DNA from 2 places in the Peribacillus sp. P4_B1 genome. Region 2 is predicted to be linked to the other one. Evidence: riboswitches for the same ligand, from Rfam matches in the RefSeq annotation. Region 2 holds a riboswitch; the other holds the start of a gene.

What was found. Region 2 has a riboswitch for ZMP and ZTP ahead of AC1DVK_RS08565 (phosphoglycerate dehydrogenase). Riboswitches for the same ligand answer to the same signal wherever they lie in the genome.
Region 1: another riboswitch for ZMP and ZTP. It lies ahead of AC1DVK_RS03665 (APC family permease); the one in region 2 lies ahead of AC1DVK_RS08565 (phosphoglycerate dehydrogenase).

Annotation. Positions count from the first base shown of each region.
Region 1 covers NZ_JBFUHM010000004.1:105,275-113,507, forward strand. The annotation lists gene AC1DVK_RS03645 (LLM class flavin-dependent oxidoreductase) at 1-607, opposite strand, end outside; gene AC1DVK_RS03650 (LLM class flavin-dependent oxidoreductase) at 673-1,695, opposite strand; gene AC1DVK_RS03655 (LysR family transcriptional regulator) at 1,828-2,739, opposite strand; gene AC1DVK_RS03660 (FAD-binding oxidoreductase) at 3,468-4,817, opposite strand; gene AC1DVK_RS03665 (APC family permease) at 5,151-6,743, opposite strand; ZMP/ZTP riboswitch at 6,796-6,874, opposite strand; gene AC1DVK_RS03670 (amino acid permease) at 7,507-8,233, opposite strand, start outside.
Region 2 covers NZ_JBFUHM010000011.1:26,213-34,445, forward strand. The annotation lists gene AC1DVK_RS08530 (alpha/beta hydrolase) at 1-648, shown strand; gene AC1DVK_RS08535 (iron chaperone) at 784-1,209, shown strand; gene AC1DVK_RS08540 (PTS sugar transporter subunit IIA) at 1,271-1,762, shown strand; gene AC1DVK_RS08545 (VOC family protein) at 2,012-2,428, shown strand; gene AC1DVK_RS08550 (N-acetyltransferase family protein) at 2,777-3,292, opposite strand; partial or broken gene AC1DVK_RS08555 (VOC family protein) at 3,332-4,110, opposite strand; gene AC1DVK_RS08560 (ATP-dependent metallopeptidase FtsH/Yme1/Tma family protein) at 4,300-4,737, shown strand; ZMP/ZTP riboswitch at 4,934-5,012, shown strand; gene AC1DVK_RS08565 (phosphoglycerate dehydrogenase) at 5,155-6,354, shown strand; gene AC1DVK_RS08570 (DUF4405 domain-containing protein) at 6,648-7,550, shown strand; gene AC1DVK_RS08575 (FixH family protein) at 8,008-8,233, opposite strand, start outside.

The DNA of each region.
Region 1 (8,233 bases), on a different contig from region 2:
GTCCTTGCACGGAGAAAAATTCTCCTTTATGTTTTAATTGATGCATTTTAGAAGGATCAAAAAACGTACCAGACTCTTTATCCCGAGTAAAAGCGTCATCCTCCCATGAATCCCAAAGTCCTTTCGCAACTTGTATATATTCTGATGCTATCCGATAGCGTTTGGCATGATCAGGGTGTTCTTCAATCGTTTTGTTAAAGTTCAAGGCAGTACTTTCAAGAGGTGTAGTAACAAGGTTCCATCCGCCACGACCTTGACTAATGTGATCAAGTGAAGCAAATTGCCGAGCTACAGTATATGGCTCACTGTATGATGTGGAAACAGTTCCGACAAGCCCTATTCTTGATGTGAATGCAGCAAGTGCGGATAAAATGGTAAGTGGTTCAAATCGATTTAAAAAATGCGGTATTGACTTCTCATTGATAAACAGACCGTCTGCAATGAAAAGTAAATCGAACTTTCCCTCTTCAGCCTTCTGGGCCTGCTCCTTATAAAATTCAAGACTAACACTGGCATCTGCTTGAATCTCTGGATGTCTCCAACCAGATATACTCCCTCCAACTCCATGAATAAGCGCTCCAAATTTCAACTTTCTCTGCTCAGACATCAATACTCCTCCTTTAATTAATCGGTTTTTAACTTTGCTGACATTTACTTCCCTTAGATGACTTCTTATTTTTGGCTTACAAAGTTCTTTTCTACAGATAAGGATAATTGAAGTGGACTCAACAATCGAAAAGATCGGAACCTTTCTGCTTCCTTTAAAATCGGCGAATGTAGGATAAACTCATCTACCCCGTACTTTTCATGTAAATTCGCTAAGACTTCTTTTACAAAAGAAGGAGTTCCAGCAATAATATTGGAATCCTGTTCTTCTATTTCGTAAGGCTCCCCAGACTGCTTCCCGAATAACTCTGCTTGCGCTAGTGTTTGGACCGTGACAGACCGACCGCTTTTGAGATGAATTTTCACCATCTTCTGGTCACCTGTTAACTGTTCTGCTACTTGTTGTGAAGGAGCAGCAATCACTGAAACCGATACCTTAAAGCTTCCAGTTGGATAGATACTTTGGTAAATGCGTGAAGCATCTTCGAGTACAGTCTCATTACTATTGATAAATCGAGCAAATACATAAGCTATACCAAGATCTGCTGCTAGCCTGGCACTATCAGCACTTGCACCAAGCAGAAACATCTTAGGCTTTTTGGAAGGGAGTGGTGTCGCTTGAATGCCTGCAAGCGGGTGAGTTTCATTAACTGAATTTTCAATTATTTCTTGCAGGAAAGATAACCGCTCTTCGAAATCCTTTCCATCATTCACAGTTCCAAACTGTAGCGCCTTCGTTGATAAGGGGAGGCCACCTGGTGCCTTTCCGATGCCAAGGTCTACCCTGCCTGGCGAAAGATTTGATAACACGTGAAAGTTTTCCGCTACTTTATATGGACTATAATGCTGAAGCATAACACCTCCGGACCCTACCCGAATCGATTTTGTCTGAGCTAATAAATAAGAGATCAATACTTCCGGGGAGGACCCCGCCAGCTGTTCGGCATGATGATGTTCCGATACCCAGAAACGGGTATAACCCCACTCTTCTGCATGTCTAGCCAGTTTAATGGTTTGCTGTAGTGCATCAAATGCTGAGGCTCCTGGAAATATCGGGCTCTGGTCTAAAATGCCAAGTTTATAACTCATATTCTCTCCTCCGCTTTAATTCATAGTTTACTTATGTGAATAATTATATTTTGACTATCCTATCACCTAAAACATGCTAATGGCAATGGTTTTACTGATAGAAAAAAATATTGTATTGATAGAAAATATCTATCAATTCGATTCTATCTGTAATTGCTGATGGTTTTTCTCAAATTTCCGAATTGATAAAAGAATGTCTTTCCATAATAAAGGGGATTCCATCCCGTGATTTAAATGCGTCAGATAGATGTGCTGCTTTATCTTGATTAAATGTGACACATCCACTTCAATCAAAGTTCCCTGTTCTAACTCTTTTTTAATACATAAGTACGGTAAAAATCCGATACAGCTTCTGCTAAGAATTAGCGACTTCGCCACTTCCAGGTGATTAACCTGAAATTCAATGTGCGGTTCTACATTAGATACTTCAAAAATTTTATGAACATGGTTCCAGTCAAACGCACCGCACTCAAAAAATACCAACGGCTCAATTGCTAATTCCTGCACTGTTAACTCAGTTTGAAGTTGAAATGGATGTCCTGGATACACGACTAAACGAATCGAATTATCAAGGGTCTTGTAATTTTGCAGACCACTATGTGTAACATCCTTCATAAATGCTATATCAACCTGTTTCTGAAGCAATTTATCCATTAATGCATCATTTGTTGCTGAAATAAATTTAAAGCGTAAATTGGGGTTTTCCATTTTCCATAGAGGAAGAGCAAATGGAATAAAGTATTGCGATGTAATGATATTAGCCCCTATCTTTATTTCCTCCAGTTCGCTTCCTGTTTTCAACTGTTTTTTCCCCTGTTGAAAGGTGCGAATAATTTGATCCGCAAAAGGAATGAAGGCTTTCCCTTTTTCGGTTAAAATAATCCCTCTCCCTTGCCTCTCAAATAGTACTGAATCGAGTTCACTCTCAAGTGTCTTAATTCTTGCCGAAACCGTTGGCTGTGATAAAAACATTGCCTCTGCGGCTTTATGAAAACTATTAAGGTGAACAACATACATAAAAGCTTCAATATGGTCAATATTCATCTTCCCAACTCCTTTTTCCAAAATGAACGCAAAAAGCTCCTGTTCGCTTATCGCGTTCAGGAGCTTTTGGTTGTCCAATCAGCTCATCCTATTATAATAATTCTTTCTCCGATTTTAATCCTATAAAACCAATAAGTAAAGGTGTAATTTAATTAACTGAACAATCAACAAGTCACGATATATTTATTGCGATTCATACAACATGATATTCAAGGAACCTAATACTATTTATGCAGGTAGAGGATTCTAAGTAAATAAAACTGATAGTTCCATTCTCTTTTTGCCCGATTTTAAAAACTAAAGTTTCACGGATTTGGATGGTCACTTGATCATTTGTTGTCCACAAGTTATGCACAGAATCCTTATCTATTCTTTGTTCGTCAATCTTTTTTGGACGTTTCGGGACTTTTCCAAGCGGTCCACTTTTTGGGAAATTGATGGACCATCATGTATATGTTATATTTTTTCTCCTTATAAAAGAAAAGAAGGGTCAACCTAATGTAGGGAATTCCAATAATGACATAAGGAAAGAAACTACATGCCTCAACTAAATTGATAACAATCAATTAAATCAGGTAAAAGCGACCGTTCCCCTTACGCAAACCTTACTTTCATAAGCATGATTTTTGGGATTACCTCAATTAATATATACAAAACCTAAATAACAGAGCCCTATACCCATATTGAGGAATAGGCCTTTTAATATCGAATGATTTTGATGCTTCCATTCAACCCCACCTTTTTAATGGCGGTATGCTTTGAGGGAATCTAAACGTATTGTATGGATCATAGGTCGTTTTCACTTCTCGAAGCCGTTTGAAATTTTCTCCATAGTACGCAGTTGGCCAATCTTTGATGAGGGTATCCGGCCAATTCACATAGTCACCTGTAGTATACGGAGACAAGGCGTACTTAAGTTCCTTGATCCAGTGAATGTTTTGCCGCTCTTCTTCTGGATTAGTCCATGTAGCCAAATACTCCTGGGCGATTAAAGCATCCCGATAATAAAATGCCGTTTCCTTTGGTTCCACACGGCCAGCCGCTCCTCCAAGGGATTGATGCCAAATGGCTGCATTTTCATTTGGAGCGTTTTCCAGAAAATGCTTCATCGTCAAGATTGCTCGCTGAGGAAAAGTTTTTTCAATGAAAGAACCTGACCTCTTACGATGGGCCGGCCGATTTCCACTCGGATCATTAAAGAATCCTACGGCTTCAATGTAAGGGACTTCCTTTATCATGACATTTGTTGGTGAACCAGTTTTCGTCAAAGGTTTTAGAAGCTGCTTTAACCTATGTGACGTTCCAACAAATTCACCTTGAGCGATAATTTGGTTTACTTCCTTTGCCTTGAATTCAATTTCAGAAGTAAGACATTCATCAGCTTGAGGGGCCCAATCCTGCCAGGCATTAAACACCGCTTCGAAATCTTTCCACCCCCATGTGACGGAGAAAACCGATACCCTTGATACAGGGTGTACCCTGAAAGTAAGAGAAGTGACTATGCCAAAGTTTCCTCCTCCACCCCCGCAGCATGCCCAAAATAAATCACTATTAATTTTCCTATTTGCTTTAATGAGTTTGGCGCCCATCTTTCCACACGCCCTTACCATTTCTATTTCAACCAGATTGTCACAAGTAAGTCCAAAGCGCCTCGTTAACATCCCTATACCACCGCCAAGCGTAAGACCTACAAGACCTACACCGCTTTCGGTCCCAGCCGGAATCGTCGTTCCATACTTCCATAGATTATTATATACTTGCCCTAAATCAGCTCCGGCTTCAATTTTTGCGATCATTTTTTCACGATTGACCTTGATCTTGTACATTTCACTAATATCAATGATTAGACCGCCGTTCACTAATGAAAAGTTTTCATAACTATGCCTGCCGCTCCTAACCCGGAAAGGTGTATGATTTTCCCGGGCCCACTTCAGTGAATTCAACACATCATTGGTATTTTGGCAAAACACAATGACCTTTGGAAATTTGGGGGAACTTAAGTTATTATTTATCCTGGCATGCTCGTATTCGGCATCATTAGGTGTAACGATACGCCCAGTAAGCTTTGTTCTTTCCAAAATATTAACCCCTTTCTCAAATGATGTGGAGAGTTATATATACTATGAAAACCTTTAGGAAAAGACACATTCTATAGGTGAAAGTGATTTAAAATCAATCCAATTCATACTTTTACCTCACTAAAAAGTAGGATATTTTGTTTTCTATTTGATAGAGCATACTTAACTCGCAAGATTTCACTATTTACTTGTGAATTAATCGCAAAGACTAAAAAACCCTTAAAACAAAATACCGTTACAATCGCCAGCACTTATTTTAAAATAAATAAAAAAACATGGTCATAAAATAACCATGTTTTCTTTATACTCATATTTCTGTGTCTGCACAAAAAGTTATTTATTGATAAATTCTTTGTTGATTTTTTCAGCTTCATCCATGTATTCCGTTTTAATCCCGCTCTTAACTCCCCACCAAAAGAAGCCAAGTGCCAGACATGTAATGACCACCATATCCCAGCCAAATGTAAGAATATTTTTTCCGCCGAACTTCTCACTTCCAATATAAGAAATCAAAATCATACAACCTAAGTAAAGAAGCATCCAAACACCTGATAAAAATTGTTTTTTGAATCCATTCCATTTATTTTTAGCTTGATAATAAAAGTAAATAGGCAGTCCAATGGCAATGATGAAAGCGACTTCTCCTGTTAATGGCCAACGCGCCCAGTATAAAGTAAGCGATGCAAAAACAAATCCGCAAGGTGCAATAATAGAGGCACCTTTTAAGTGAAATGGACGGTTAAAATGTGAAGCGGTACGTCTTAATGTTGCCAATGCAACTGGCCCCATGATATACGAAATAAGTGTGGCAACTGAAATCACTTCTGCAAGTACGCCCCATCCGCGGAACAAAAATAAAAAGATAAAACATACACCTAAGTTTAATAACATCGCTGCACGCGGAACACCATAAAGTGGATGTAATGTACCAAAGATCCTCGGTAAGTATCCATTTTTCTGCATTCCATAAAGCATTCGCGAAGTTGTAGCTGTATAAGTGGCACCTGAACCAGACGGTGAAACAAACGCATCTACAAACAATACAATCGCTAACCAGTTAAGGCTTAGAGCAATTGCCAAATCTGCAAAAGGTGAATTAAAATTCAGATGACTCCATCCGTTCACGATCATTGACGGATCGACTACACCGATGAACACAACTTGTAACATAACGTATATAAAACCTGCAATTAGAATAGAGCCAATAACAGCAATAGGTATAGACTTATTCGGTGACTTCGCTTCACCTGCCATATTAACGGGACTTTGAAATCCGTTAAACGCAAACACTATACCAGAAGTAGCTACTGCTGTTAAAACGCTTGCCCAACCATATGGTGCGATACCCTGAGAACTTGTAAAGTTTTCACCATGAAATCCAGCAAAAAATAACGATCCTGCCATTACACCTGGAACAATTAATTTAAAAATGGTAATAAATGAATTTGCCTTAGCAAAAAGGTTGACTGTCCAATAGTTGACGAAGAAATAGAACAATAGTAGTAAAGAAGCTATGAATAATCCTTTGGTCGTTAAGATATTGTTATCAACTAAAGAATGAGACCATCTGGCCCATTCCCAAGGCCACGTACTCATATATTGTACCGAAGCAATGGCCTCAACGGTAATAGTCGAAGCGATAGATATCCAGTTCGCCCACGCAGCTAAAAATCCAATAAAAGAGCCATGCGAATATTGAGGATACTTAACCATGCCTCCAGCTTCAGGAAACATTGCCCCAAGCTCTGCGTAAGATAATGCAATAAATAAAATTACCACCATACCGATAATCCAAGAAAAAATAGCTGCTGGTCCAGCAATCTGGGCAGCTTTCCACGCTCCGAACAACCAACCTGAGCCGATAATAGAACCAATACCTGTCATAGTTAAAGCAAAGGTCCCCATCTTTCTATGCATATTACTCATCTCTACCTACACCTCTTCCTAGGAAAATAAAAAACACTTGATCTATAAATCAAGTGTTTGCCCAGGCGCGCGGCTTATACTCTATATGCTCCCCCATGGTACTCCATGTTGCGCCAGTTACATATAGGAAAATAGTTTTTTTAAGTATATAAGATTATTTTAAATTCCACAACACTAAAAAAATATTTATATTTTTTAAATATTACCATTGATTTTTCGGAATTACCTATCAATATTCTTTTGAATTTGAAAAAATTAGGCGAATAAAGGCTCAAAAAAACAAACATTCGATTTTTAGAACATATGTTAAAACCTATAATCATTTCCCTTAAACATTATACTTAAAAACCTTAAATAGCCTATATGTGCAAAAATGAACCGTTCATTTTTTACAAATTATATCCCAAAACCATTTACATAGAATTCATGCCTAGTTAGGAAAATCTCATTTTCTGCCAAAGAAAATACTTGAATACTCCATAGCTTTATTGAGAATTTTTTCTACAATAACTGTTCTTTCCTCAAAAAAAGTCATGCACAAGTTGGGAAAAAGCCTGAGGGATGAAGATTTCTCTTTATCTCTCTTTGTTTTGTCCACAATTTATGCACAACTTTAATTAGTGTCTATTATATTTATACTAAGGGGAAACACACTCGGCAAAGCTCGAGTCATGAACGTAGATTAACCAAGATGATCTCCCAAAATCCTTATTATAGAAAAACTCGTATCACTCATCTTTTTATCGAAATGGCACGAGACTTCTTAACTGGAAATCTCATCATCGGATTTAGCATCCAATGGTATTCGTTTATCCATTTTCAGCATGTAATAACTTACTACTACCAATGCTAGGAAAACGATCCCGACAACCAAGGAAATCCTTGTACTGGGATTGATCCACATACCCACCAGCACCATCAGTAAAAAGGCAATTGTCGCATAATTACTGTAAGGGGCAAACGGCATTTTGAACGGATGTTTCTCCATTTCAGCAGCATTTACCTTTCTGAATTTAAGCTCACTGATAAGTATGACAAACCATGGAATCATTCCGGGTAAAACACTCGCACTGTACACATAAAGGAATAATTCCGGCGGTGCAAGGTAATTCAGGACAACCCCGATACCCAATCCTAATAGTACAGCGATCGTACAATATGCCGGCACTCCACTTTTAGATACTTTTGCAAAGATTTTAGGAGCTTGGCCATTCAATGCCAGTGTGTAAAGCATACGCCCTGCACTGAAGATCCCACTGTTGCATCCGGACATTGCCGCAGTGATTACGACAAAGTTAATGATTCCTGCAGCTGCTGTGATACCGATTTTAGCAAAGGTTGAAACGAATGGACTTCCGATGTCATCTAGTTTATCCCATGGATAAACCGTCACGATGACGAATATAGCGCCAATATAGAAAATTAAAATGCGCCATATGATTGATTGGATCGCTTTTGTTACGGTCTTCGTTGGATTCTTCGCTTCTCCG
Region 2 (8,233 bases):
ATGAAGGTTAATCAAAGAAAAATAAATAATAATGAAAAAGAAGTTTCATACACACATATTGAAAATGGAAGTCGGGCCGTTTGTTTTATGTTTTCAGGTGCGGGTTACACGTATGAGAAGCCGTTATTTTATTATTCGACAATGCTCATGCTTCAAAATCAGTTTGATGTCGTGCATATTCATTACTCTTACGACCAGGATATATTCAAGCATCCTTTGGTGGATATCACAAAAGTGATCGTTAATGATATGAATCCCGTCCTTACTGAAATAATTCAAAATAATGAATATCAAGAAACTGTGTTTCTGGGAAAATCACTTGGCACCATTCCGATCATCAACGGAATTATGAAAAGTGAGCGGTTCATGAATTCCAAAATGATTTTGCTTACGCCGCTATTGAAGTTCGATTCTATTGTTGAAGGGCTATTGAGCAGCAATCATTCAGTACATATAGTAATAGGAGAAAAAGATCATCATTATATTCCAGGTAAAATTCAAATGATAGAAAATAAAACGAATATAAGCATGGATCAAGTCCCTAATGCTAATCATTCTTTGGATATTGAACCTTTGCATGCTTCAAGGTCGATTACGATGCTAGAAGATGTAATGAAAAGAATGGAAGAGTTCTTAAAGATAGGATAGAACTAACGAACTTGAGCGGATAGCCAGTTATGTTGAATCTGAATGCATGGTTTTGATCATTCATTAAGCCTGCAATCAACTCACGGGTGCCCGGCCTTTAGCAGGGAGTTCTTTTTTTAAGAGTGAAGGGGGATAATGATAACTAATCATGGATTTATGAAAGGAGAAATCATGGAGGGAACCAATAGATTTAATTCAATTGATGAGTACATTATACAATTTCCCGAAGAAGTTCAGGAGATACTTAAAACGATAAGAACAGTCATAAAGAATGCAGCACCGGATGCAGAAGAAAAGATAAGCTATCAAATGCCTACTTTTGCTTTATACGGAAATCTGGTACATTTCGCTGCCTATAAAAAACATATAGGACTTTATCCAACTTCAAGCGCGATCTCTGCTTTTGAATATGATTTATCTGATTATAAACGTTCAAAAGGGGCCGTTCAGTTTCCACTGAACAAGCCAATTCCTTATGAATTAATAACCGAAATCGTTACATTTAGAGTGGAAGAGAATAAAAAGAAGAAAGCGGAAGGGAAATTGAAAAAGAAAAAATAACAAAAACTATTATCTATGTAACATTGTGAGATTCAAAAAGATAGAGAAGGGTGGAAATAGTATGTTCAAAAAATTATTCGGTAAAAAAGAAAATGTGGAACATCTGCTTGCTCCTATAAATGGACAAGTTATAAATATTGAAAATGTTCCCGATCCAGTGTTTTCCGGGAAGTTAATGGGGGATGGAATAGCGTTTCTTCCTGAGGAGGGGGTGGTTGTATCTCCTATTGATGCAGAAGTGATCCAGGTTTTTCCTACTAAACATGCTTTAGGCCTCCGCACAAAGCATGGCATAGAATTGTTAATTCATATAGGTTTAGATACAGTTAACCTTAAAGGTGAGGGATTTGAAGTCCATGTCGCAGAAGGGAAAAGTGTAAAAGCAGGAGACAAGCTTGTTACATTTGATATCGAATTTCTAAAATCCAAAGTTCCCAGTATCATAACTCCGATTATTATCATGAATGGCGAGCTAGTTGAAAAACTGGAAAAAACAAATATCAGCCAAGCAAATAGTAACGAAACAACGATTATGAGTGTTCATTTGAAGTAAGGTAATAGGTGCCTAATGTAGAATCGTTTTTTTGAGAATGATAAGGCATTAAACCCCGGTTCATTCATTGATTCTACAAGTTTAGCCGGCGGAGTCATTAGCCCCATGGGTGTTTACGGGCGGCGATGGTTCTTGAATTGGTTTTGTTATGCATACATCCATTCTTTTTTTGTTGCGGGCAGGATTATCGGAAAATGGAGCGAATAGTAGGTGAATGAACATAAAATAAATCAAGTGAGGGTGAATTTGATGGGAGTTCAAGCAGAGAAGATCTTTGTAAACTTGCCTGTTAAAGATTTGGATGCCTCAATAGAATTTTTCACAAAGGTGGGCTTTAAGTTTAACGAGCAAATGACCAATGAAAATGCAACATGCATGGTTATCAGTGAGTCTATATATGTCATGTTATTGGTTGAAGATTACTTTAAAACGTTTACCAAGAAGGAAATCCCGGATCCAGCAGCAAGTACTGAAGCCATCGTGGCCCTATCGGTTAAAAGTAAGGAAGATGTGGATGAGGTCGTGAATAGGGCACTCGATGCTGGCGGAAAGCCTTTTAATGAAGCCATCGATCATGGGTTCATGTACGGGTGGAGTTTTCTGGATATCGATGGGCATTCTTGGGAAGTTTTTTACATGGATGAAAGCGGGTTTAATCAAAATTAAATCAAACGCAAGGCACACTCCTCACTTAAGGGCTGTGTCTTTTTTTTGAAGTCAACATGAATGCCTGCTAGAAGTAGGAACCCGTAAGTTGGAGTGTATAACATCACATTTAACAAGTAAGACAAAGCAGGGGAAGGTGAGAAGAACTGAATTTCCCAACAAAAATCGGCACTGATATGAAGGATAACAATATAAAAACCCTTCCCACATAGAAGGGTTTTCCAGTTTATGGACGCAAAACTTTGCACTATTATTCTATCGGTTTAATTCGAGCAGGATGACATAGAAAACTGCTAGAAATAAAAGGACCCTTCGCATCCAGCAGCATTCATCTTAAATGAAGTTTAATCATAACAATACAGGGCTAATGTCTTTCCACTCATAAACCAATATATTTAATTCAGCACCAGACATTTTGATTTTTTCGGTTTTAAGCAATTCAGCACCAAAAGCCTCATAGAAAAATCGAGAGTTATTATCTTCAAGCACCTCAACAAAAATTGTATGGAAGCCCAGTTTTTTAAATATAAAAAATAATTCTTTGATGAGTTTCTTTCCTATCCCCATTCTTTGAAAATCTTCGAGGATATATATCGCAGTTAGATCACCCGAATCTTCAACTTCATTCGTTTCCCTTTTTCCTCCGCTTATAAATCCGACTATTTTTCCCTCATTATTTTCTGCTACATAAACATGGTTTCCATCTTTAGATATATTCTCTATCCATACGTCTTTCCTTTTCCCATAAGACAGTTTATCTAAAAAATCACTTGGCATTATATTTTTATATGTGGTACGCCAGCAATCGACATGGACTATTGCTATACCTTCAGCATCAGCAACGTTTGCCTTTCTTATTAACAAATTGATTTCCCCCTTTACAGGTTAAATGAAAAACGCGGTTCAAATAGGTAAATTCAAATTTTTCACCATTGACGCACTGAATTCAGGAGTATGTTCCATATAAAAAGGATAACCATCACTAAGTATAAATCGTTTCTTAGAGTCATCTAAAAAAGTGTGATCCATTTGTTTTGTCAGTTCATCAATAAACCTTTTATCGGGTGTACCGAACGTCACCGCCATTTTTGGCGGTAAGGCCTTCATGGCAATAGGGATCCAAGGCCTTTGTTTTGAAACCACTATTGCATGTGCTGTCCCGCTAATTACGAAATTAAATATATCTTGATCTTGTTCCGTTTTCATACCAAGGTTACTTTTCAGCCAATCGCGTAAGCTTGGTACCGAATCCACAGGGAAGCCAATCTCTCTTAAATAAAGTGTTCTTAACATTCCGGATGCCTTCAGTTCATCTTCATTTACATAATCATGGGCAATGATTTCGAGAAGGTGGCCATCTCCATCACGAAAATATAGATTTTTTCTTCCGTTCGTTTCGTCGATATACTGACCATGTTCTTGTCTTAGGACCAATAATCCGGATTGTTGGATAAATGATGCCGCTTCATCAAATTGAGAATATGGGACTTGAAATGCAAAGTGTGCTGGAGAAATGGGCTCAAACGCTTCTTAAAACTCAACGTAGTAAAGGGCGTCAGCTGAAACTGAATGAACTCTTTAGATTCTGATAGAATGGGGAGCTGCAGGCGGTTAGCGTAGCATTGCTTTACACCTTCAATAGATACTGTCAGTAATTCTAAATCTGCGAAATGAGTAATCAAAATTATCACCCCTTATCTACTAGTTTGCTATACCTCCTATTTTTTACTAATATTATCCATTTTGCAACTAACCTGCCCGAGTCCAAGAAATCAACAGGGCCTTCTTTTTAAATGAACATGGAATAATTGTTAATGATTACTATTATATGATACTATTGACCTAGTTTGTTTCGTGGGGGAAGGTGTAGGATGAAGCGGATTTTCCGTAATAAAATATTTTATTTACTAATCTTCTTGGTTACCTTGGGGATTGTGTTTATTTTTAATAATGACAATGAACCGACTGAGGAATTAACTGAAGATGAATTTTTCACAACTTTAGAGGATGGCAAAGTAACATATTTGGAGTTGGAGCCCCAAAAAAGAGTTTTTGAAATAAGCGGGCGGCTGAAAGGTTATGAAAAGGATCAATATTTTATCGCCACTGTCCCAAATAGTGAAATTTCGATGAATAGAATGAATGACGCTGCAGAAGAACATGATATAGAAAAAATTGTGGTCATGCCACAAGACACAGAGACAAGCGGATGGGTCAATTTTTTTACAACGTCCATTCCGATCATGATCATTTTCACCCTATTTTCCGTTATTTTACTATTGGTCAAAAGAATGAACCATTCTAAATGATGAAAAAACTTGCTTTTCCAATTGGATGGTTTGAAATGAAAGGGAATACTGGCGTGACATGATTTGGCAAAGGCTATTAAACCTGCTTAAGTTAGCCATTCGCAAGCGGTCATGCTGAGTGTTGACTTCTTCCATATAAAACTTTTAAATTGATATTGAAATTTGCTGAATAATTTGATAGAATAAAATCAATCAAAAGACTATGTGCAACTGGCGAAACACGGATAACCGTGAGGGAACACATAGTGTCGTAGCCGTTCGCCTGGGCAGAGGTAAGGGATTTTATCCCTTGCCTCTTTCTGTTTACTAACAGAGGATAGTGAAGTTTTAAAGAATGCAGATTTTCATGGGCAAAAAATATTGTCAATATTCCGAAATTTGAAAAAAAACTATCATAACCAAAAGGGGACAAACAAGATGAGCACAATTCTTTTAGAAAAAGTGAAAACGATCAAAACATTAAATAATATTGCTGAAAGCGGGCTAAATGTATTCAATAAAGGCGAATTTACGGTCGACAACGACAGTGAAAACCCTGATGCGATCGTTGTACGAAGCTTTAACATGCATACAACGGAATTCGGAGATCAATTAAAAGCAATCGCAAGGGCAGGGGCGGGAGTCAATAATATTCCGGTCGACAAATGTACCGAGCAAGGAATCGTTGTTTTTAATACACCTGGTGCTAACGCTAACGCTGTAAAAGAAATGGTACTGACATCATTAATGGCTTCATCTCGTAACCTTTTTGCCGGTGTGGCATGGACAAAGACATTAGAAGGCGAAGGAGAACAAATTCCGAAGCTTGTAGAAGCAGGAAAGAAACAATTCGTTGGAAAAGAAATCAAGGGAAAAACTCTGGGTGTAATAGGCTTAGGTGCGATCGGTGCGCTTGTGGCGAATGATGCCCTGGATTTAGACATGGATGTAATTGGATTTGACCCGTTCATCTCTGTCGATACAGCTTGGAATTTATCTCGCAATGTACAGCGCGCCATGACGATTGAAGAATTGTTTGCAGAATCTGATTACATTACTGTACATGTTCCATTAACGGATGACACAAGAGGAATGTTTAACCAAGAAACATTTGGCATCATGAAACCAGGCGTTCATATTTTGAACTTCTCACGCGGTGAGCTAGTGAATGAAAATGATATGGAAGCTGCACTTGAAAGCGGGAAAGTTGGCAAGTTCATTACAGACTTCCCGAATGAAAACGTGCTGAAAATGAAAAATGTCGTTCCAATTCCGCATCTTGGTGCCTCTACGCAAGAATCAGAGGAAAACTGTGCCATCATGGCAGCACGTCAGGTGAAAGGATTTTTAGAAACAGGGAACATCAAGAACTCAGTGAATTTCCCAAATACTTCACTTCCTTTTACAGGAAATCGTCGTGTGGCAACATTCCATGAAAACGTTCCGAACATGGTTGGGCAAATCACACTGGCTGTATCAGGCTTTAATTTGAACATCGCTGATATGGTTAACAGAAGCCGTGGGGGATATGCGTATACGATCATCGACATTGACGGTGAAGTAAACGGCGATATCATTCCTAGCTTGGAAGAAAAAATCAAACAAATCGAAGGCATCGTTACAACCCGTATTATTTAATTGGAACAGGAAGAAAGCATGAAGGAACGCCCTGATGCTTTCTTGCCCAAATGATAAATAGCAGTGCAAGCCTCAATTCCTTTAAGGAGTTGAGGCTTTTTAATTTGCATGGGTTTAGCGTTATAAAGGAATTGTTGGTAAGTTCATTGTCTTCAAGATGCAATTCCTCCAGTTAATTCTCCTTAAACTCCCTTAATAAAAAATTAAGAAAAACTATTCATAATAAGTTTCACCAATATGAATAGGGAGTTAGTTAAAAAAATTCAAGGACAAACTACTTAGGAGGATAAGATATGAAAAAGCTGATGTTCGTGAAGCTTGGATTAGATATTTTAATGGCCGTTACGTTCGTATTATTTTTCAATAAACGAGTATTAGGAGGATTAACGTTTCATGAAATTGCCGGGTTAGTAATTGCCGTATTATTTTTCATCCATGTATTGCTCAATTGGCGATGGGTAAAAAAAGTCACGGTTAAATTGTTTGACCTTAATTTACCTATTAAAACAAAATTTGGTTATTTTTTAAACGTAATGTTATTAATTACAATGACCTTTATTATGATCAGTGGTATTTTTATTTCAAGAGTTGTATTCCCAAATATCAACGTTGGTAATGAACAATGGTTTAAAATTTCTCATATATCCATTTCGTTTTTAGTGCTTATTTTAGTTGCAGCTCATATTGGATTACATTGGAAATGGGTAATGAATGTTTTTAAAAATATGATGAAGTTCAGAACCCCCAAACCATTCATAGGGATTTTAGCAAGAGCAGCAACAATTGCTTTATTAGTGTTTGGGGGCTATCAAATGTACTCAACAAATTTCATCATGCAGCTGCAAGGAGTTGCGAACGTGTTTAATTTTTCTTCCTCACAAATGCCAGAAGGCGGCTTCGAAAGGGGAGAAAAACCGAACTTTCAAGGGGATTTCAAAAGGGGAGAAAGACCAAATCCTCCGGAAGGCGGCTTCGAAGCGGGAGAAGGCCAATTTGAAAAACCAATGTCAGAAGGCAGCCTAAGAGGGGAAAAAGGCCAATTCGAGAATTCGAACGCTTTAGGTGTTATCATATCGTATTTTGGCATTATGTCTGTATTTATAATTATCATTTATTATATGGAAAAATTTATAATGAGAAATAAAAGTAAAAAGAAAAAAACTAACTCCAGTAATGGGGATTTAACGAGTGTATAAAAAGTAACTCTATAATGGGGATATTGGTTGAACCAGTATGTTCCCTTGATTTTTTAAATAGGCTTTGGAAAGGTGTATTTTACTTCTTGCTAATCCAGCTAGGTTTAGGGACAAGTGGGATTTTTTCCTTTTTCTCAGGCAGGTTGAAACAAAGCGAAAGGTAATAACCAAGAAAAGCGGTATCCCCCAAAATTCTGACGATGCTGTTGATGGAGTATATTCGATGTTAAAAAGACTCCAACAGGAAGCAATTGCTCGATATTGCCTTCATTCCAAAATCCATTAATCGTAATAGGTATACCATTCTCTCCAATCCATAAAATATTGGTTATTTATTAAAATAACAAAAATAAAAACTAAAATTCTTACCCTATTATTATCATTACTAACAAAAACGGGGTAGCAAATATCCATAGAAAATCCGGTCTTCAAATGAAAACCGGATTTTCGAATAGATTTAATGATGATGTTCATGACTTTCTTCTTGTTTATGCATACCTTTTTGCAAGATTTTTAAATCGCTTTTAGAAAGTTTTCCTACGATAAACTGTTTTTGAGGCATAATTATTGAACCATCGTTACTTGCATGTACTTTTATATAGTATAGACCATCACTATCAAAGTTTTTACTTAAACTATAAGTACCGTTTCCCTCTGCCTCAGCTTGTTCCATACTATATTTG